Regions from separate parts of the Nocardia sp. NPDC051756 genome, predicted to be linked through region 2. Evidence: riboswitches for the same ligand, from Rfam matches in the RefSeq annotation. Region 2 holds a riboswitch; the other holds the start of a gene.

Region 1 (10,753 bases), on a different contig from region 2:
ACGGCCTGACCAACGCGAACAACTCGCTGGCTCCGCTGTTCGTCATCGGCGGTGGTCTGGTCGGCCTGGTGCTGGTGCTGGTCGCGACCTTCGCCCGGAAGATGGACAACCCGGTCCTCGTGCTGTCCTACGCGGTGTTCGAGGGCCTGTTCGTCGGCGCGCTGTCGTTCATGTTCACCAACATCTCCTTCGGCGGGGTCGGCGGCAGCGCGATGATCGCGCAGGCCGTGCTCGGCACATTCGGTGTGTTCGCGGGCATGCTGGTCGTCTACAAGACCGGCGCGATTCGCGTGACGCCGCGCTTCACCCGGATGGTCGTCGGCGCGATGATCGGCGTGCTCGTCCTCGTGGTCGGCAACCTGATCGCCAGCTTCTTCATCTCCGGCGGCCTCGGCCTGCGCGACGGTGGCCCGCTGGCGATCGTGTTCAGCCTGGTGGTCATCGCGATCGCCGCGTTCAGCTTCCTGCTCGACTTCGACGCCGCGGATCAGCTGATCCGCGCACAGGCGCCGGAGCGGGCGGCCTGGGGCGTGGCGCTCGGCCTGACCGTCACCCTGGTCTGGCTGTACGTCGAGATCCTGCGACTGCTGAGCTACTTCAACAACGATTAACGGCAGTGGGTTCCGACCCGCTGAGCTGACCACGGGTGGTCACCGGATTCCGGTGGCCACCCGTTCTGCGTATCCGGGTCAGCCCAACACGTCGGTTCTGACAAAGGGCGGTCACCCGGAGACCGGATGACCGCCCTTCGGCGAATTACCTAGCTCAGCTGAGCCGCTCGATGACCATCGCCATGCCCTGGCCGCCGCCGACGCACATGGTCTCCAGACCGAACTGCTTGTCGTGGGTCTGCAGGTTGTTGATCAGCGTGGTGGTGATGCGGGCGCCGGTCATGCCGAACGGGTGGCCGAGCGCGATGGCGCCGCCGGACACGTTCAGCTTGTCCTCGTCGATCTTCAGCTCGCGGGCCGAGCCGAGCACCTGCACCGCGAACGCCTCGTTGATCTCGACCAGGTCGATGTCGTCGATCGACTTGCCGGCCAGCGCGAGCGCGCGCTTGCACGCCTCGATCGGGCCGAGGCCCATGATCTCGGGGGACAGGCCGGAGACGCCGGTGGACACGATGCGGGCCAAGGGGGTCAGGCCGAGTTCCTTGGCCTTGGTGTCACTCATGATGACCAGCGCGGCGGCGCCGTCGTTGAGCGGACAGCAGTTGCCCGCGGTGACCGTGCCGTCCGGGCGGAAGACCGGCTTCAGCTTGCTGACCGCCTCGTAGGTGACGCCGGCGCGCGGGCCGTCGTCCTTGGACACCACGGAGCCGTCGGGCAGCGTGACCGGGGTGATCTCGCGCTCGAAGAAGCCGTTGTTGATCGCTTCCTCGGCCCGGTTCTGCGACCGGACGCCCCAGCGGTCCTGCTCCTCGCGGGTGATGCCGGTGAAGCCGGCCACGTTCTCCGCGGTCTGGCCCATCGCGATGTAGGCGTCCGGGATGAGGCCGTCTTCGCGCGGGTCGTGCCAGATGCCCGCGCCGCCCTCGGCGGTCTTCGCGGTGCGCGCCTGCGCCTCGGCGAAGAGCACGTTCTGGGTGTTCGGCCAGCTGTCGGCAGAGCCGTTCTTGTACCGGGACACGGTCTCGACGCCCGCGGAGATGAACGCGTGGCCCTCGCCGGCCTTGATCGCGTGGAAGGCCATCCGGGTGGACTGCAACGACGACGCGCAGTAGCGGTGCACGGTGGTGCCGGGCACGAAGTCGTAGCCGAGCTGGACCGCGACGATCCGGGCCATATTGAAGCCGGACTCGCCACCGGGGGAACCGCAGCCGAGGATCAGGTCATCGATCTGGGCGGGGTCCAGGGCGGGCACCTTGTCGAGCGCCGCGCGGACGATCTGGGTGGTCAAATCGTCGGGCCGCATGTCGACCAGCGATCCCTTGGCCGCCCGGCCGATAGGGGAGCGGGCGGTCGAGACGATGACAGCCTCAGGCATGAGGACTCCTTTGTCGGAAGGAACGTGCGAACCGCTGTTGTTACTCGCGGGTTCTTACCGAATCTACGTCCCGTCCCGGAGAACGGGAAGGCGGGGTCACCTCGTCCAGGGCCTCGAGCAGGACCGGAAGTAGTTGCGCGGCGGCCAGTTCGTAGCCGGCCGCCGACGGGTGGAAACCGTCGGCGGAGAACAGGAGTTCGGGTTGGGCCCGGAATTCCGGCGCGAGCAGATAACCCATCGGCACCGGGCGCCCACCGGCCACCGCGGTGGCCACCGTCTGGGCCTTGGCCAGCCGCACGCTCCAGTTGTGCACCACCGTGCGCAGCGGCTGCGGAATCGCGGTCACCGTACCGAGATTCGGGCAGGTCCCGACCACCACCACGCTGTCGGCGGTGCGCAGCCGGGCGACCGCGGCGGCCAGCCGGCGCGAGGAGGCGCGGACCGAATGCTTCTTGGTGATGTCGTTGGCGCCGATCAGGATGACCGCGGCGTCCGGCGGCGGCCCGGCCACGAACATCGCGTCCACCTGACCGGAGAGGCCCTTGGAGGTGGCGCCGGAGATCGCCTTGGTGCTCAACCGGATTCGCTGCCCGGTAGCGAGGGCCAGTCCACGGGCCAGGCGCACGCCGGGCACCTCGTCGGCGACCAGGCAGCCGACCCCGGCCGCGGTGGAATCGCCGAAGACCATCAGGTGCAGATCCGCCTGCTTGCCGGAGCGCCAGCGCTCCGGCACCAGGCAGCCCGCGGTGTAGATGCCGTCTGCCTCAGGGGGTTTCGAGGTGTCGCGGCCGATGACGCCACGCGCCGCGCCGGCCTGCGCCATCAACAGTCGGGAGGTCACCCACCATGCGGCGCCGGTTCCGGAACCGGCCAGGACTGTTGCGGCACCGGTCACCGCGGCCGTACGCCAGCCGATGCGTGGTGCGCTCACAACAGAAAATGTACCGACTTTACGCAGGCGGGGCAGCCGGAGCCGGAACGTCGAACGAGCCGTGCGCCGGAATGGCGGCCGCGTCGGTGCTGATCGTGACCTCGACGTGGCCGGGGCCGGTGTCCTGGAACAGCGCGTACTGGATGCTGCCGTAGAGGCCGGTGACGATCGTGTCCTCGTACCGGCCCACCGCGCCGGTGGTGGTGTTGCGCCAGTCCACCATCGTGTGCACCTCGCACAGCGGCGCCAGCGGATAGTCGCCGGGACCGATGCCCGAGACCGGCAACGCGCGCATATTGAGGATGGCGCGACCCGGCCACGCTGGGCTGACGTCGGCCCAGGTGCGAATACTGGTCCAGCACCAGCCGCCGTAGGCGAGCGTCGGCACCTGCGGGAATTCGATGGTGACTGCGTTCGCCTGCGCGCCTGGTCCGACCAGCGCGGCCAGTGCCGCTCCGGCCAGAACAACGCCGGCCCGGGCGATGTTCGGCTGCTTCATGGTTCGGATCCTAAAGGGGGGTTTGCTGGAATCCCGGTTTGTCGCGCCGGACGGGCTTGCGCGTGGCGTGCGCCAACTCACACCGGGTCCATCTGGAACTATGGGGCGCATGCGCATCGCCGACCATGTCGTGGACCTCATCGGCAATACGCCGCTGGTCCGGTTGAACTCTGTTGTAGGCCCGAACGCCGGACTGGTAGCGGCCAAGATCGAATACCTGAACCCGGGCGGTAGCTCCAAGGACCGGATCGCGGTGAAGATGATCGACGCCGCGGAGCAGTCCGGGCAGCTACGCCCCGGCGGCACCATCGTCGAACCCACCTCCGGCAACACCGGTGTCGGTCTCGCGCTGGTCGCCCAGCAGCGCGGCTACCACTGCGTTTTCGTCTGCCCGGACAAGGTCAGCGAGGACAAGCGCAACGTGCTGCGCGCGTACGGCGCCGAAGTCGTCGTGTGCCCGACCGCCGTCGCGCCGGAAGACCCGGCCAGCTATTACAGCGTCTCCAACCGCCTGGTCGGCGAGATCGACGGCGCGTGGAAGCCGGATCAGTACTCCAACCCGGGCGGCCCGGACAGCCACTACGAGACCACCGGCCCGGAGATCTGGCGCGACACCGACGGCAAGGTCACCCACTTCATCGCGGGTGTCGGCACCGGCGGCACCATCACCGGCGTCGGGCGCTACCTCAAGGAGGTGTCCGGCGGCAAGGTGAAGATCATCGGCGCCGATCCCGAGGGCTCGGTGTACTCCGGCGGCACCGGACGGCCGTACCTGGTCGAGGGCGTCGGCGAGGACTTCTGGCCGTCCGCCTACGACCCGGCCATCCCGGACGAGATCATCGCGGTCTCCGACGCGGACTCCTTCGACATGACCCGCCGCCTCGCCCGCGAGGAAGGCCTGCTGGTCGGCGGCTCGTGCGGCATGGCCGTGGTCGCGGCCATCGAGGTGGCCAAGCGCGACCCGGACGCCGTGGTCGTGGTGCTGCTGCCCGACGGCGGCCGCGGCTACCTGTCCAAGATCTTCAACGACCAGTGGATGAGCTCCTACGGCTTCCTGCGCGAGCGGCTCGACGGCAGCATGGTCGAACCGCTGGTCGGCGACGTGCTGCGGGGCAAGTCCGGCGAGCTGCCCGACCTGGTGCACACCCATCCGTCGGAGACCCTGCGCGACGCGATCGAGATCCTGCGCGAGTACGGCGTCTCGCAGATGCCCGTGGTCGGCGCGGAGCCGCCGGTGATGGCGGGCGAGGTCGCGGGCAGCGTGTCCGAGCGCGACCTGCTCTCGGCGGTGTTCGAAGGCCGTGCGCACCTGACGGATTCGGTCGGCAAGCACATGAGCTCGTCGTTCCCGCTGATCGGTGCGGGCGAGCCGATTTCCGCCGCGACCAAGGCACTGTCGGATACCGACGCGTTGATGGTGGTCGAGGAGGGCAAGCCGGTCGGCGTCATCACGCGGCACGACCTGCTCGGCTTCCTCAGCATCGGAACGCTCGGACACTGAATTGCTCATCCGCCTCTCCGCGAATTCAGGCCGGACTCAGGCGCGCGGCGCTTGACGTCGGCGACCGGCGGTGCGGCGGAGGCAGGGTCAGCCCGTCCCCGGTGAGTTACCCCTGTGCTCACGAGATCTGTTGTCGGGGAATGTCAGTCGGGGCCCGTGTACTCGGGCCCCGACTATGCGAGGCGGGCGCGCAGGGCTAGGGCGTCGCGTGGGGCCATGACTTTGGCGTCGTTGTCGAAGTAGCAGAAGACGTCGCGGTCGGCGGACCAGGTGCGGATCTTGTCGGCCCACATATCGAGGCCCTCGTCGGTGTACCCGCTGACGTACAGCTCGTCGTGGCCGTGCAGGCGGATGTAGACGAAATCCGCGGTGACCTCCTCGATCATCGGGAATTTGCCTGCGGCGTCGGCGATTACGAGCGCGATCTCGTGCTCGGTCAGCAGATCGGTGAACTCGGGCGTGACGAAGCTGGGGTGGCGGATCTCCAACGCGTACCGCAGCGGGCGATCAGCGTCGGTGGTCGTATAGGCCGGATCCACCCGTTGGTCATGCTGTTTCGCTATTTCCGTGGCCTGCATAGTGGTTCGGGGCAGGTGGGTGAAAAAGGTAGCCAGCACCTCCGGATCGAACTGGAAGTTCGGCGGCAGCTGCCAGAGGATCGGGCCCAATTTGGGGCCGAGGGCGAGCATTCCGGAGGCGAGGAAATTGGCCAGCAACTCGTCGCCGTCGCGCAACCGCTTCATGTGCGTTATGAATCTGCTGCCCTTCACCGCGAAGACGAAATCGTCCGGCGTCTGGCTCGCCCAGTTCTGATAACTCGACGGGCGTTGCAGTGCGTAGAACGAGCCGTTGATCTCGACGCTGTTCAGCTGTTGCGACAGATAGGCGAGTTCCCGCTTCTGCGTCACGCCTTTGGGATAGAAGACGCCACGCCAGGGCGGATACACCCACCCCGACGTGCCGATCCTGACCTCACCCATCACTCCATCGTGGCAGCTAGGCGGACGTGTCGCCGGCTACCCGAGCTCGCCGGAGCGTCGAGATCCGGCCGAACGCCCACGCGACCACCAGCGCCGCGAGGAACGACAGCAGCGACGCGCTCATCCACGCCTGCTTGGTGAAGTGCAACCGCTCCTGCACGTTCACCCAGAAGTCGGTCCACACGCCGGCATCGCCCGGATTGATGAGCTGGTAGACCGAGAGCCCGGCCAGCCAGGCGACGATCATGCCCCAGCGCGGCGGGGCGTCGTCGGCGGTGTTCCAGTCGCCCTTCGCGCGCAGGAAGAAGTCGGCGACCAGCACGCCGAGCAGCGGCACGAACACCGAACCGATCAGCCCGAGGAAGCCGAAGTAGTTGGCCATGTTCAGCTGCAACGCGAGCACCGTGATCAGGACGCCGAGCCCGATCGACAGGATCCGCCGGTCGATGCGCGGCGCGAGATTCTGGATCGAGACCGCGGTGGAGTACACGTTGGCGAACGACTGGTCGGCCTCGCGCAGCACGAACACGAAGAAGAACAGGCCGCCCAGACTGACCTGGAGGAACGGCGAGTACTGGCCGTCGCCGGTCGCCCGGGCCAGCGCGAACAGGCCGAGCGTGTAGGCCACGATCTGGGTGATCGCGTAGGCCCCGCTGGCCGCGCCGAAGGCCGAGCCGGTGCTGCGCGAGTGCCGGGTGTAGTCCGCGGCCACCGGCACCCAGGAGATGGACACCGCGAGCGCCGCGTCGGTGGCGATCCAGAAGAGGTTCCAGTCGGCGCCGAACGGGCCGCTGCCGTGCGGGCCGGGATTGGCCGACAGATCGGGCAGCCCGGTGCGGAAGAACTGGATGTAGAACCAGATCAGCGCGATCACCACGCCGATCGTGACGAACCGGCGCAGCAGCCGCACCGAACCGAGCGGCCAGATGGTCAGCGCCGTGGTGAGCAAGCCGGCGGCCACCACGTAGAGCCAGTGCGGACCGCCGCCGAACAGCTCGTCGGCCGCGTCGCCGATCACGATCAATTCGAAGGTGCCCCAGCCGATCAGCTGGGCGATGTTCAAAACGGTTGGCAGATAACTGAGTTTCGCGCCGAACAGGCCGCGCAGCAGCACCATCGCCGGCTTGCCGGTCTTGGCGCCGGGGATGGCCGCCAGGCCGAGCATCAGACCGCCGACGACCGTGCCGACGATCATCGCGAGGATGCCCGCGGAGATGGAAATCTGCGGTGCGCCGTCGGAATTCGGCGCCAGCACGGTGTACGCGCCGGAGAAGGCGATGAGGCTGACACCCAGGTTTGCCCAGAATGCGCTCTGGTCCCAGAAGGACAGCACCTTCGGGGCGGGCTCGTCGAGGGTGAAGGGGGCCTCGTGCCGTTCGGAGTTGTGCAGGGTCGATGAAGACATGCCCGAAACGCTCTTCCTACGCCGGCATTACCCGGACAGGTTCATGCGGTCGGCGAAGCGCTGGGGTCCGCCCTCTCAGCCCGGCCTTGCCCGAGCTCCCGCGGTGGGGGTGGTTCGGGCGAATAGTACACGTGGCGATTCGGCGGTCCGTGCGATCCGCATGGCCGCGCCCGCTGAACGGCCGTGAACTGCATGTTCGCTCGACTCGGTATCCTGGAAACCGGACAGAGTACGAACCAACGCAGGGCCTGGGAAATGTCCGTTCTGAACTGGGGATTGGTGTCCTGCGGCCGGGATCACACCGGCCGTTAACCGCGATAACGGAGTTGTAACGGTCTGTTCACCGTCTAGGGCCAGGATTACGAGGTATGACTCGGAGGCAAGTGATCGGTTGGGTAGCTCTGCTTACCTCGGTGCTTGCCGGGGCCGAGTTGCTCGATCGGGTGAATTTTCCCGCGCCGCAGATGATTCTCGCGATCGTCGTCGGCGGCGCCCTCGCGTTGGCCGGGAAGTTGCCCGCGCCGATGCCCCGCCAGCTGTCCTGTGGCGTGCAGTCCATGCTCGGTGTGTTGATGGGCAGCTATCTGGAGATCTCGCTGCTGTCCAGCATCGGGTTGGCGTTGATTCCGGTGCTCGCGGTGACGGTGGCGACGCTGCTGATCAGCCTGCTGGTCGCGGTGGTGTTCGCCCGCTTCGCGCACGTCGAACTGCCGACCGCGACGCTCGGGCTGCTGGCCGGCGGTTCCGCGGCGGTGGTGGCGGTGGCCGACGACATGGACGCCGATCCGCGTCAGGTGGCGTTCATGCAGTACCTGCGGGTCGCGCTGGTCGCGGTGAGCGCGCCTGCCCTCGGTGCGCTGCTGAGCAACAGCGGCGACGGGCTGAGCAACGAGAAGGTGACGCTCGGCGGCGCGGTCACCAATCCTGATCTGCCGTTCTGGATGATCGTCGGACGCGGGGATCAGGTCGCCGGGTTGTCCATCGCGGTGATGCTGTGCGTCGTCGGCACCAAGCTGGGCCGGCGGCTCGGGCTGCCGAGCCCCGCGCTGATCGGGCCGATGCTGATGACCGCGGTGCTCACCGCGCTGGGCGTCAGCCACGGGTACGCGCCGACGAACCTGTTCAAGGATCTGCTGTTCGTGCTCATCGGCTTCGAGGTCGGAACTCGCTTCACCCGGACCGTGGTTCGCGAGATGGCCCGGATGATCCCGGGCATGACGGTCACCATCGTCGCGTTGTCCGCGATCGTCGCCGGACTCGCGTTCGCGGTGGCCACCTTCGTGGACCTCGAGCTGTCCGACATTTACCTCGCCACCACGCCCGGCGGTATCAACGCGGTGCTGGCCACGGCCGAGTCGATGGACGCGAACCTGCCGTTGATCACCTGCGTGCAGAGCATGCGCCTGCTGCTGATGGTGTTGATGCTGCCGCTCTTGGCCAAGGCGATGCGGTGGTTCTCGGCTCGGCAGTTGCAGCTGGCGCAGCCTGAGCTAGTGGCCTGACCCGGCCTGCGCGGACACTTTCCCGCTGATTGCCCGCGGTTCTCGTCGTTCGACGCCGAGAATGTCCGCCTAGACCGGGCACCCCTGCACCACTACGCCTTTCGCACCGCACCCACGATGAGATCGGTCCATTCGTCGGCCAGCGCGGCGAGCCGATACCACGCCGCATGCACCCGGAGATCGGAGACTTTTTCGGCGGTGTGCAGCAGATGACTGGCGTGCGCGTGTGCGGCGGCCATGCGATCGACGGTGGCGCCGAGGGATCCGGTGCGCAGATGCTCGGTGCAACTGCGGCGGGGGAGTTGGGTGGCTACCCAGTTATCGATGGCGGCGACCAATTCGGCGCGGCGGCAATCTATTCCGGCGGCCCCGAGCGGATTGCCGGGCCGCTGCCGGTGCAGCGTGGCCAACCGGCGGGCCAGATCGATCAGCGGATGGTCGGTGTTCGGATCGCCCGCGTGGCTGCCGAAGGCGGCGACCAGTTCGCGTTGATCCGGCAATGATCGGTCGGCTGACAAGGTCTTCATCGTGCACCTCCGGGTGACGTCAGGCGGGAGGCATTGCCCTGATGCCGAATCCGAGATAAGAGTGCGCCGCTTACCTCGGCGTGTCGGTGACGTCGAGATGGCACCGCGATGACAGGTCGTAACAATCTTCTCCTCATGGCGTCGGCCGGGGTTGTGAGGAAGATCGACCAGTCTCGGGTGGCCGGGGTAGAGAGTACGTCCCCCGCGCGCCGGACAGGTTAGCGGTCGCGCCGAAAGTCGCAATGTGGCAAATTATCTGCAAATAGACGATTCGAGTTATGTGGCCAGGGTATAACCGGCCATGAAGCAGCCTCGGCAACCGCCATGGCGTAATCGGATAGCGAAGGGATGGGCATGTACACCTCCAGTTTGGCTATCGATTTCCAGAAGGGGTTCTCGGACGCGTGGAGTTCGGTGGCCACGTTCGTCCCCAAGCTGGCCGGATTCATCGTCATCTTGCTCATCGGCTGGATCGTCGCGAAGGTCGTCTCGACGATCGTGGACAAGGTGCTCGACCGGCTCGGCTTCGACCGCCTGGTCGAGCGCGGCGGCCTCAAGCAGATGATGTCGCGCAGCCGCTACGACGCTTCCGATCTGCTGGCGAAGCTTGCCTACTACGCGATCCTGCTGATCGCGCTGCAACTCGGTTTCGGGGTGTTCGGGCCGAACCCGGTGAGCGATCTGCTCGACGGCATCGTGTCCTGGCTGCCGAAGGCCGCGGTCGCCATCATCATCGTGGTGATCGCCGGCGCGATCGCGTCCGCGGTGCGTGACCTGGTCGGCAACATGCTCGGCGGGCTGTCCTACGGCGCGATGATCGGCCGGATCGCGGCGGTGTTCATCTGGGGCGTCGGCATCGTGGCCGCGCTGAACCAGATCGGCGTGGCCATGTCGGTCACCATGCCGATCCTGATCACGGTGCTCGCCACCATCGGCGGCATTCTGGTGGTCGGCGTCGGCGGCGGCATGGTCCGGCCGATGCAGCAGCGCTGGGAGGGCTGGCTGAGCGGGCTGGAAGAGGAGATGCCCGCGGTCAAGGGGCACGCGGAGGCGTACTCGCGTGGTCGTGAGGATGCTTCGCGGGAGCAGCTATGGATGGATCAGCAGGCCACCCGCGGCCAGGGTCAGCACGCACAGCAGTGGGATCAGGGTGCGATGCAGGGCGGCGGCTCGTACGAGCAGTCCGGTGAGTACATGGGTTACCGCGACCCGGGCGAGCGGCGCTAAGTACCACCGATAAACGCGTCCGCCGTGGGCTGTTGCCTACGGCGGACGCGTTGTGTCAGGGGTTCAGGCGAACCGCTGGGACGGGTGCAGGCACACGCTCGCCAGGCGCAGCTGGAGCCAGTCGGCGTTCGCCCAGCTGCCGAGATCGCTCGGCGCGGCGCTGGTCATGCCGTGTTCGGCCGCGGCCTCGCGCAC
Region 2 (10,753 bases):
CATGGCGTTCGCCATGGCCACCGTGCTGCTGACCGGCGCGGTCAATTCCGCGCCCGCCGCGGCAGTGCCACTCCCGCAAGACGACTCGTTCTACCAACCTCCCGCAGGGTTCGCCGACCAGGCGCCCGGCGCGATTCTCCGATCGCGGGAGGTGCACCTGGCGGTCCTGACCGTGCTGCCGCTGAATGTGCGTTCCTGGCAGTTGCTCTACCGCACCACCGATCTCAACGACCAGCCCACCGTCGCCGTCACCACGGTCATCCTGCCCGCGGGCGCCGACCCGAACCGTTCCCGTCCGCTGGTTTCGCTGCAGTTCTATTACGACAGCGCCAGCAACGACTGCTCGCCGTCGTATGTGCTGCAACAGGGTTCGGGCCTGGCCGGACTCGAGGGCATCCATTCGCAGAGCGAACTGATCGCGATCGCCGCACTGATCAGCCAGGGCTGGGCGATCTCGGTGCCGGACTACGAGGGCCTCGACGGACACCTCACGGTGCCGAAGGAGCCCGGCTACATGACCCTCGACGGCATCCGCGCCGCCGAAGGTTTCCAGCCGCTCGGCCTGGACGGGGCGAATACCCCGGTCGCCATGTGGGGCTTCTCCGGCGGCGGCATGGGTTCGGGCTGGGCGGCGGAAATGCAGCCGACCTACGCGCCGGAGCTGAACGTCAAGGGCATCGCCATGGGCTCGCCGACCTCGGACGTGGTGTCGCTGCTGCACGTCAACGGGTCGATGTTCTCCTCGCTGATCGGCATCGGCATCTCCTCGCTGCGCAAGGCCTATCCGAAGTTCAAGGAGGCGGCCGACCGGTATCTGACGCCCGAGGGCCAGGCGCTGATGGACCGGACCGAGCGGCAATGCCTGCCGCGCAACGCGCTCACCCAGATGTTCGTCGACTACGGGCGACTGCTGACCATCCCGATTCCCGACTTCCTCCAGGTCCCCGAGATCAAGGAGACCTTCGAGCAGACGGTGCTCGGCCGCAATATCCCCACCGCACCGATCTTCCTGTACCAGGGCGTCTTCGACGAGGCGGTTCCGGTGTGGACCAATGATCGGCTCAACCAGCAGTGGTGTGCCGGCGGCGCGTCCGTCGTCTACACGCGCGATCATCTCAGCGAGCATCTGAGTCTGCCGTCGCTCGGCATGGCGGGCACGCTCAACTGGATGAAAGCCCGGCTGGCGCCGAACGCACCCGATCAGGTCGGCTGCCGCACCGACAATGTGGTGTCCATGCTCGCCGATTTCAACGCCTTGCTGACGCAGATCGAGATCAACCTGAACGCCACCTTCGGCGCGCTCGGGTTCCCGATCGGCCCACGCGAGCGCTAGTTCGCCGCACCGCCTGGCCCTCGACCACAACCGGTCGGGGGCCAGGCTTTTTGCTGCGATGAATTGCGGCCTCCCGCCCCGTCTGCACAGGTATACCGATACCGGCCAGGAGGATCGCCATGCAAAAGATCGTCACCAACCTTTGGTTCGACACCCAGGCAGAGGAAGCCGCCGAGTTCTACTGTTCGCTGTTCGCCGACTCCAAGATCACCGACGTGCAGTACTTCACCGAGGCGGGCAACCGGCCGACGGATCTGGCCATCACCGTCGACTTCGAACTCAACGGCCAGAAGTTCACCGCGATCAACGGCGGCGGCGAATACCACTACACCCATGCCATGTCGCTATTGGTCAACTGCGACGGCCAAGCCGAGGTCGACCGGCTGTGGACGGCGTTGCTGGCCGATGGCGGGCAGGAAATCGAATGCGGTTGGCTGAACGACAAATACGGGGTGCCGTGGCAGATCTGGCCTGCCGAGGCGACCGAGCTGGTCACCAGCGATGACCGGGAAGCGGTGAACCGCGCGATGCGGGCGATGCTCGGGATGAAGAAGATCGTGCTGCAACAGATGCGCGACGCCTACAACGACAAGTGACCGACACCGGCTTGTGAGTTGGATCTTCATCCGATCATGGGGCGAACTCCCAGGGAAGGCAGGTAGTCTCGGGCTGGAAAATTTCACACCGCCAACGGGGGCTCGCACCAGCGGGCTGAGAGGACGGCTAGGGCCGTCGACCGTATGAACCTGACCGGGTAATGCCGGCGTAGGGAGGAACATCATGGCTGCTGCTACGTCCAAAGACGGATCCGAGATCATCGACACCGTCACCACCGGACCGATCGAAGGCAGTGTCAAGCACTACACCGAGGTAGACGGGCTGCGCATTCCGGTCCGTCGGGTCAATCTGACCAACGGCGAGCATTTCGACGTCTACGACACCTCCGGCCCGTACACCGACGACACAGCCCAGATCGATCTGGAGTCGGGCCTACCGAAATTGCGCGATACCTGGGCAAAGCCCGAGGTCGAAGGACCGCCGACCCAGCTGGCCTGGGCGCGGCAGGGCATCATCACGCCCGAGATGCGGTTCATCGCCGCCCGCGAGGGAGTGACACCCGAGCTGGTGCGTGACGAGGTCGCCCTCGGTCGCGCGGTGATTCCCGCCAATCACCAGCATCCGGAGCTGGAGCCGACCATCATCGGCAAGAAGTTCCTGGTGAAGATCAATGCGAACATCGGCAACTCGGCCGTCTCCTCCTCGATCGCCGAGGAGGTGGAAAAGATGGTGTGGGCCACCCGCTGGGGCGCCGACACCATCATGGACCTGTCCACCGGCAAGAACATCCACGAGACCCGCGAGTGGATCCTGCGCAACTCCCCCGTCCCGGTCGGCACCGTGCCGATCTACCAGGCGCTGGAGAAGGTGAACGGCGATCCGACCCAGCTCACCTGGGAGATCTACCGCGACACCGTGATCGAGCAGTGCGAGCAGGGCGTGGACTACATGACCGTGCACGCCGGCGTGCTGCTGCGCTACGTGCCGCTGACCGCCAAGCGGGTCACCGGCATCGTCTCGCGTGGCGGATCCATCATGGCCGCTTGGTGTTTGGCGCATCATCAGGAGTCGTTCCTCTACACCCACTTCGCCGACCTGTGCGAGATCCTGGCGAAGTACGACGTGACCTTCTCCCTCGGCGACGGCCTGCGGCCCGGGTCCATCGCCGACGCCAACGACGAGGCGCAGTTCGCCGAGTTGCGCACGCTCGGCGAGCTGACGAAGGTCGCGAAATCCTTTGGCGTGCAGGTGATGATCGAAGGTCCCGGCCACGTGCCGATGCACAAGATCGTGGAGAATGTGCGGCTCGAAGAGGAGCTGTGCGAGGAGGCGCCGTTCTATACCCTCGGCCCGCTCGCCACCGATATCGCGCCCGCCTACGATCACATCACCTCGGCCATCGGGGCGGCGATCATCGCGCAGGCGGGCACGGCGATGCTCTGCTACGTCACCCCGAAGGAACACCTCGGGCTGCCCAACCGAGACGACGTCAAGGTCGGCGTGATCACCTACAAGATCGCCGCGCACGCCGCCGACCTGGCCAAGGGGCATCCGCACGCGCAGGACCGGGACAACGAATTGTCCAAGGCGCGGTTCGAATTCCGCTGGCGCGACCAGTTCGCGCTGTCCCTGGATCCGGACACGGCGCGGGAGTACCACGACGAGACGATGCCCGCCGAGCCGGCCAAGACCGCGCACTTCTGCTCGATGTGCGGGCCGAAGTTCTGCTCGATGCGCATCTCCGCGGACGTCCGTGAGTACGCCGCGCGCAACCAGCTGACCGATGTCGAGGCGATCGAGGCGGGGATGGCGGAGAAGTCCGCCGAGTTCGTCGACAGCGGCAACGCGGTGTACCTGCCGATCGTCACGTAGTCACGGATTCGGCTGTCCGGCAACGGATCCGGTTCCCGCACCCCCTGCGTGCGGGAACCGGCCGGTCAGTCCCGGCGCATGATTTCGAGCAGTGATTCGAGGTGGTCGGCCGGGACGACTTCCATCGACTCGCCACTGCCCTGAATGGTGGCGGCGATATCGATGGCGATTCGGTTGCGCCACCAGTAGATCGAGCGGCTGACCGGCTTCGACCGGACCTCTCCCGCGACCAGGAGTTCGGCGAGCAGGCTGGTTCCCGCGAAAACCGTTGGGCCGGTGATCGGATGGACCAGCAGGTGGGTGTGTCCTGGAATGACGAGCAGCGCGCCCCACGGGCCGACGACCGGATAGTCATCCAGCCAGCGGACGTGCGCGGTGACGAAATCCGATGCCCCGTAGAGCATTTGGATATCTACATCGTCCATGCCGTCGATATCAGCGGCCATCAAGTCGAGCCCACCTTCGGCCTGGGTGTTGCGTTCGGCGATCGCGAACAGGTCCGATTCCCTTGCGCCCCAACGTTGCGCATTGGCGTAGGTGACCGGCGCCATGATGTCGCCGAAGTCGATCAGCACCCGCTGCAACAGGCCCGGCGCCACCAACCGGCGCACATCATTGATCAACCCCTTGGTGCGCGCCGAACACAGCCGGGTCCGCAGCATCGACCGCACCGACTCCAGGCGCGACACGTCGAGATGCCCGGCCGCCAGATCCGTGATCTGCATATCCAGCCGATCCCCGACAATCGTCGACCACAGCTGCCGCGGCGCCCGGGCGACCCGCCGCTCCAACCGTGTACACGGCAACACCACCCGGCCGCCGCCGCGCCCGGCGAACACGAACTCGTCCCCCGACTTCTCACAGCCATACCCGTGTCGCACTGCGACCTCGTTGACCAGCAACTTCAATAACCCCGAGGACGACTCCCGCATGACCCCTCGCTCCCGGTCGGGTACCTACCGGGTTCCATTCTATCGAACATACGTTCGAGGGTGGAGGGGCAGTTTTCGAACGCGGCAGTCGGCACAGGTTCCGGCAGTAGTGCCAGCACCACCAGACGTCGGGTAGGCGGCAGGCTTCTCGCGGCAGGTCTCGCATCCCTAGTTTCATTGGGATGCGGAGGAAACTTGTGATGCTGGGGATGACGGCCTTGATCGCCGCGTCGTGCGGCGTGGACGATTCGCCCCGTGCCGTGGAAGCGGGCCGGAAACAGATCACCGCCGCGCTGAATAACGCGGTGCGCCAAGGCTATCCGGGTGCGCAGGCGGTGGTCACCGAGGCCGGCCACACCTGGACCGTCACCGCGGGTGTCGCCGACCTGACCACCGGAAGCCCGTTCGCCGACAACGCTCGGCTCCGGATTGCCAGCAACACCAAGCCATTCGTCGCCACCGTGATGCTGCAATTGGTGGCCGAGGGCAAGGTCGAGTTGGATACGCCGGTGCAACGGTATCTTCCGGGCGTGGTGCACGGGCCGGGCATCGACGGCGATCGGATCACGATCCGAAACCTGTTGCAGCACACCAGCGGACTCCCCGAATACGCGGCCGAGTTCGGGACGCCACCCGAGCCGGGCCAGCTCGCCGCCCTGACCGAGCGAGTCCGCTGGGGGACAACGGATATCGCCGAAGCGATCCGCACCGCGCTCACCGCACCCGCCGATTTCGAGCCCGGTGCGCAATGGGCATACGCCAATACGAACTACGCCGTCGCCGGGATGGTGATCGAGAGGATCACCGGAAACCCGATCGGCGCGGAGATCACCCACCGCATCATCGAGCCACTCGGCTTACGCGACACCTACTACCCGGGCCCCGATGAAGTCGACATTCGCGGCCCGCATCCCAAGGGCTACACCGAAATCGACGGCGTGCGGGCCGACTACACCAGCCAGAACGTCTCGTGGGCCGGCGCGGCCGGGGCTATGGTCGCCTCCGGCGCAGACCTCAACCAGTTCTTCATCGCTCTGCTGGACGGAAGGCTGCTCCCACCCGCGCAATTGGCGGAAATGAAATCCGTCCGGCCCACCGGAGTGGACAGCAAGTTGGCCTATGGCCTCGGCCTGGCACGAATGACCATGTCCTGCGGCAACGAACTGTGGGGTCACACCGGCGGGCTCTCGGGCGCATTGACCTTCGACGGCGTAGTCCCCACTACGGGGCGCGCCGTCACCGTCGCCCTCAACCAGGACCTGATGGACGATCGCTACAACGAAGGCTTCCGGGTCTTGGAAACTGCCGCCTGCTCGGCACCCTAGGGCCTGCGCCGAAGTCCTTCCGGCCTAGCGGCGGAGGTCAGCCGAGTTCCTCGACCAGCCCGATGATGACGCCCTCAGGGCCGCGGACGTAGGCGTATCGGCAGTAGTCCTCGTATCGGGCCACCTTGCCGACGAGTTCGCCGCCGCGGGCGCGCAGGCGGGCGACGACCTCGTCGACGTCATCGATGGCGAAGGTCAGGCGCGGGATACCCGGGGTGTTCACCGCCGACTTGGGCGCGGTGTCGGTGGTCGTCGGCGAGCGGAACGTCGAGAGTTCGATGCGGCTGTGGCCGTCCGGGGTCCGCACGACGGCCATGTCCGCCAAGACGCCGTCCAGCGCGAGCAGGTCGTCGGCCCATTGGCCGCCGACCGTTGCCTCGCCCTCCAGTTCCAGGCCCAGTTCGACGAAGAACGCGACAGCGGCGGTGAGGTCCTCGACCACGATGCCGACGTGGTCCATCCGGCGGATCGTCATGTTGTTCTCCTCAGGTTCGTAGCGGCCCATTCTGGCCGGTTGGTCGGTTCAGGCACGCTCTTCGTGACTGCTTGTACCCCAGGGACGGAGCCGTTCGAGCGTTCTCGACATCCGCGGCGTATGAATTTCCAGATTTCTTTCCGGATCCGTTAATCGAGATCTTGAAGCTGTTGCAGAGCAATTTCGGATACGACGGCCGTAGCATCGGCGATTTCCGAAAGCGACCCACTGGGGAGCCATTGGGGACTCGCTGCCGCAAGTCGCGCGGAAATCACCAATTATATTGTGTCACTGGATCTTTCGACATTCAGAGCGTCCGCTCTCGCAACGCTGAGTGCCCGGGCCGTTGCCCGCCCCCAAGGCCGAGACATATCGTGTTGTTCACATTCGAACTTGAAATGCATTCGCCGACAAGGTGTTTGATCACTGAGCAGCACGCATGCCCGGCTGTTCAGGCGACGGCGCGGCCTACCTGGTTGCCGCGAAGTTGTTCATTGCCGCCTGCCACAGGTACATCGCGAATGCCGAATGTGAATTCCAGCCCGTCCCGTTCCCCGAGGAGATCGAAACCATGACTACCAACGACTCTCTGGATGATGATATCCCCCAGGCGATTACCCGCAAACGCCTGCTGCAACTGGGTCTGCTCGCCGTACCCGCCGCCGCGGCGCTGACCGCCGGCGCCGCGACCAGCACCGGCAGCCCCGGCGAAACCCAGCAAGCCCTGCCGGAGGATCTCGAGCCGACCCCCGCCTGCCACGACGGGGACGCTCCGACCATCGCGCAGACCGAAGGCCCCTACTTCAAGCCGAACTCGCCCCTGACCAGCGACCTGGTGATACCCGGCGCGCCCGGCACCCGCCTGTCGGTCAGCGGCTACGTGTTCACCCGTTCCTGCCGCCCGGTCGCCCAAGCCCTACTGGACTTCTGGCAAGCCGATAACAACGGCGCGTACGACAACACGGGCTACAAGTGGCGGGGACACCAGTTCACCGACGCAAACGGCCACTTCAGCCTGTCGACCATCGTCCCCGGCCTCTACCCGGGCCGCACCCGCCACATCCACGTCAAGGTGCAGGCCCCCAACCAGCGAATCCTGACCACCCAGCTGTACTTCCCCGGCGAACCGAGAAACAACACCGACTCCATCTTCGACCGCCGCCTGCTGATGACGGTCCGCACCGTCCCCGCAGGCAAAGAAGGGACCTACGACTTCATCCTGAACTTCCGCTGACCGTCATCCTCAGCGCCGACAGGTCCGTGCCCATCTGAAATCTCGGCGGCAACGAATGCGGAGGGATACGGCGTCGCGGTCAACTGGACCGAATCCATTGACGCACCACCGCACGACCCGACGAGAAGGATGACTTCCATGCGGAAACTTGCTGGCGCGCTTGCCCTTTCGAGTGCCATCGCGGCGTTCGCCGCCCCCGTCGCATACGCAGAGGCGGCCGACGGCGACGCGAACGCCGCGGTGTTCAAGGTCCTGCACAAGGACGGTTCGGTCATTGCCGCATATGACTGCACCGAGGGTGATACCGCGACGATCACCGTCAAGGTGACCTACAAGAACTCCGGTGCCAAAGGCAGCGGGTCCGTCGAGAACCTCGAATGCACTGGAAAGCCGACGTTCGTCACCATCAAGACCGATCTGGGTGCCGGCAACCACGGCGACAAGGTCAGCAGCGACATCAGCATCAAGGCCGAAGGACCGGATCCCGCCATCGGCGGATCGTTCGCCGAGGTCCCGGCCGACGGCACGGCTGACTGACCGCGCGCCCCAGGCTGTTCGTCAGTCCAGCGCCGGATCGACCAGGGCAAGAGCGTAGTTCGCCGTGGAGCGCTGGTAGCGGGGTAGGTGGGGGGCGAGGGCGGTGAGGGTGTGCGCGAGGGCTTCTCGGTCGCGGCCGAGGGTGGCGAGGCAGAGGGCCAGGAATGCGCGTACGGCGTCGTCCAGTTCGTCGGACTGGGCGTCGAGTTCCTTCGTCAGGAGTTCGACGCCCTCCGCCGCCTGGCCGATGTTTCGCAGTGAACTCGACAACTGGATCGTGGCCCGGCGGCGTCGAATACCGTCCAGGCCGCGAGCCAGCGCCTCTCGATACAGCGGAATTGCCTTGTCCGAGTGCCCCGTTGAATCCCACGCGCACGCCTGCTCGAACCGGCCGAGTGGATGATCCGCGGGCAGTTCAGCGACCAACGCATCGATCACCGCACGAAACTCCCCCGCCCGAGCCTCGTCATAGTCGTCGAACGCAGCCCAGGCCGCAGCCACCCGCTCTTCCCAATCCCGGTTCACGCTGCCCACTTTCGCATATGGTTCCGGACCGATCGACGCGATGTCAGGACGCCTGACGATACGCACCGCGCTCAGCCGATCCCGGTGAATACTGAGCGGATGGGAGCACTCAGCATCTGGCACATTCTCATCCTGCTTGTCCTCCTTGCGATCGTGGGAGGAATCGCCGGCGTCGTATTTCTCGCCGTGAAGTCCAGTTCGCGGCCGCGATCGGGGCAGCAACCGGTCGGCTCGATCGCGCCGGGCTGGTACCCGGACAATGCGAATCCGGCGCTTCTGCGCTGGTTCGACGGGCATCAGTGGACGGCGCAAACCCAGCCGCGCCAATGAGTCTCGACCATCCACAGCGCTTCCGGGTTACGGCTGCGCCAGTCGAAAGCCGTTAGTAGGACTGGAGTTCGATCAGCGTGCCGGCCGGATCGCGGAGGTGGGCGGTGCGGAGGTTGGGGGACCAGTCGGGGCGGTTGGTGGGGGCGGTGACGGGGGTTGCGCCGTTTTGAAGGCAGAGGGTGTGGGCTGTGTCTACGTCTTTTACTCGGCAGACGAACATGACGGTGTCTTGGGTGGGGGTGGATTGGGTTGGGAGGGTGGTGGTTCCGGCTACCTTGGCCATGGCGGTGCGGTCGAAGAGGATCAGGGCGGCTTGGTTGTCTACGTCCCAGTTGGCGTAGGGGCCTTCGGGGGTGCCTTTGATCAGGTTGGCGCCGATGAGGTCGGGGAGGACTGCGGCGTAGAAGGTGAAGCATTCGGCGAAGTGGGTGACGAGCAGTCTCGGGTGTAGGGCGTCCACGGGGTCTCCAATTAGTAGGGTCAGACCTACTATAGGTCTCGCCCTACAATAGGTCGATGGACTCTGGACATGCGCTGCCGCCGAGCTTGCTCGGGCTGGATATCTACCTGTTGTCGCGGGTGGGGAAGGTGGCGCGGGGGCGGTTCGCGGATCGGCTGGCCGAGCGCGGGCTTCGGCTGTGGCACATGGCGATACTCGCGGCGTTGGCCGACTTCGGGGCACATGCGCAGCGGGATCTCGCCGAGCGGCTCGCCATTCATCCGAGTGATGTGACCAAGGTGGTCGATGAGCTGGCCGCCGCGGGTCAGGTCGAGCGGGCGCGGGACGAGGCCGATCGACGGCGGATGACCGTGCGGATCACCCGCGCCGGGTGTGCGGCGCTGACCGCTCTTGACAAGGAAGCAGATCAGGTCGGCGACGATATCCTCGCACCGCTGAACCCGCAGGAACGCGCCCAGCTGTCCGAGTTGATGCGCCGCGTTTTCGCCCACGCATACCCGGCCGACCCGCGTTGAGCTGCGCGAAACACCACTCAGTGGGAGCCGGTGACCCGGAAACCCTTGGGCACCAACCAGACCGCGACAACCGCCACCACGGCGACGATCGCCGCTGAAACATAGGCGGTAGTAGTGAGCGCCACATCGAACGCGTGCCGGGCTGCCTCGAGCACTTGCTCGCGCGGCGCACTGTCCAGGCGGCCGGCTACTTCCACCGCGCCGCCGATGGATTCCCTTGCCTCATCGAGGTTTTCACCACGCAACGGCAGGCCGATCATGTTCTCGGTGAAGATCCGCCCGTGAATGCTGCCGAGCAGCGCGACGCCGAGCCCCATGCCGAGTTCGTAATTGGTCTCCGACACCGCGCCTGCCTGCCCGGCCCGTTCGGGCGGAACCGCGGAAACCAGAACGGCAGCCGCCGCGGTGATCGCCAGTCCGTCGCCGAGACCGAAGGACGCAAGTACCAGTGCGACAACGGGATACGTGGTCGGCTCGGGACTGAGTGCCAGCCCGAGGAACCCGATGGCGAGCGCGCCGAGCCCGATGGCGAGCACCGCCCGAACGCCGATGTGCTGCATCAACCACGGGGTCGCCAATGACGCGACCAGCAGCGTCAACGCCGACGGCAAGGTGCGCAGACCCGCCTCGGACGGCGAGTAACCGTGCACGTACTGC

What was found. Region 2 has a riboswitch for thiamine pyrophosphate ahead of thiC (phosphomethylpyrimidine synthase ThiC). Riboswitches for the same ligand answer to the same signal wherever they lie in the genome.
Region 1: another riboswitch for thiamine pyrophosphate. It lies ahead of AB0M22_RS08115 (cytosine permease); the one in region 2 lies ahead of thiC (phosphomethylpyrimidine synthase ThiC).

Annotation. Positions count from the first base shown of each region.
Region 1 is NZ_JBFAYV010000002.1:435,916-446,668, reverse strand. Features, by position in the region: gene AB0M22_RS08145 (Bax inhibitor-1/YccA family protein) at 1-611, shown strand, start outside; gene AB0M22_RS08140 (acetyl-CoA C-acetyltransferase) at 766-1,986, opposite strand; gene AB0M22_RS08135 (SGNH/GDSL hydrolase family protein) at 2,027-2,917, opposite strand; gene AB0M22_RS08130 (hypothetical protein) at 2,937-3,416, opposite strand; gene AB0M22_RS08125 (cystathionine beta-synthase) at 3,526-4,917, shown strand; gene AB0M22_RS08120 (DUF72 domain-containing protein) at 5,091-5,897, opposite strand; gene AB0M22_RS08115 (cytosine permease) at 5,914-7,302, opposite strand; TPP riboswitch at 7,299-7,414, opposite strand; gene AB0M22_RS08110 (AbrB family transcriptional regulator) at 7,671-8,804, shown strand; gene AB0M22_RS08105 (DUF4254 domain-containing protein) at 8,897-9,331, opposite strand; gene AB0M22_RS08100 (hypothetical protein) at 9,680-10,558, shown strand; gene AB0M22_RS08095 (DUF6401 family natural product biosynthesis protein) at 10,622-10,753, opposite strand, start outside.
Region 2 is NZ_JBFAYV010000003.1:53,072-63,824, forward strand. Features, by position in the region: gene AB0M22_RS11865 (lipase family protein) at 1-1,333, shown strand, start outside; gene AB0M22_RS11870 (VOC family protein) at 1,453-1,929, shown strand; TPP riboswitch at 2,014-2,122, shown strand; gene thiC (phosphomethylpyrimidine synthase ThiC) at 2,114-3,763, shown strand; gene AB0M22_RS11880 (hypothetical protein) at 3,829-4,695, opposite strand; gene AB0M22_RS11885 (serine hydrolase domain-containing protein) at 4,896-6,020, shown strand; gene AB0M22_RS11890 (VOC family protein) at 6,058-6,495, opposite strand; gene AB0M22_RS11895 (dioxygenase) at 6,935-7,729, shown strand; gene AB0M22_RS11900 (hypothetical protein) at 7,868-8,266, shown strand; gene AB0M22_RS11905 (tetratricopeptide repeat protein) at 8,288-8,791, opposite strand; gene AB0M22_RS11910 (DUF2510 domain-containing protein) at 8,876-9,121, shown strand; gene AB0M22_RS11915 (VOC family protein) at 9,174-9,581, opposite strand; gene AB0M22_RS11920 (MarR family winged helix-turn-helix transcriptional regulator) at 9,638-10,096, shown strand; gene AB0M22_RS11925 (MFS transporter) at 10,114-10,753, opposite strand, start outside.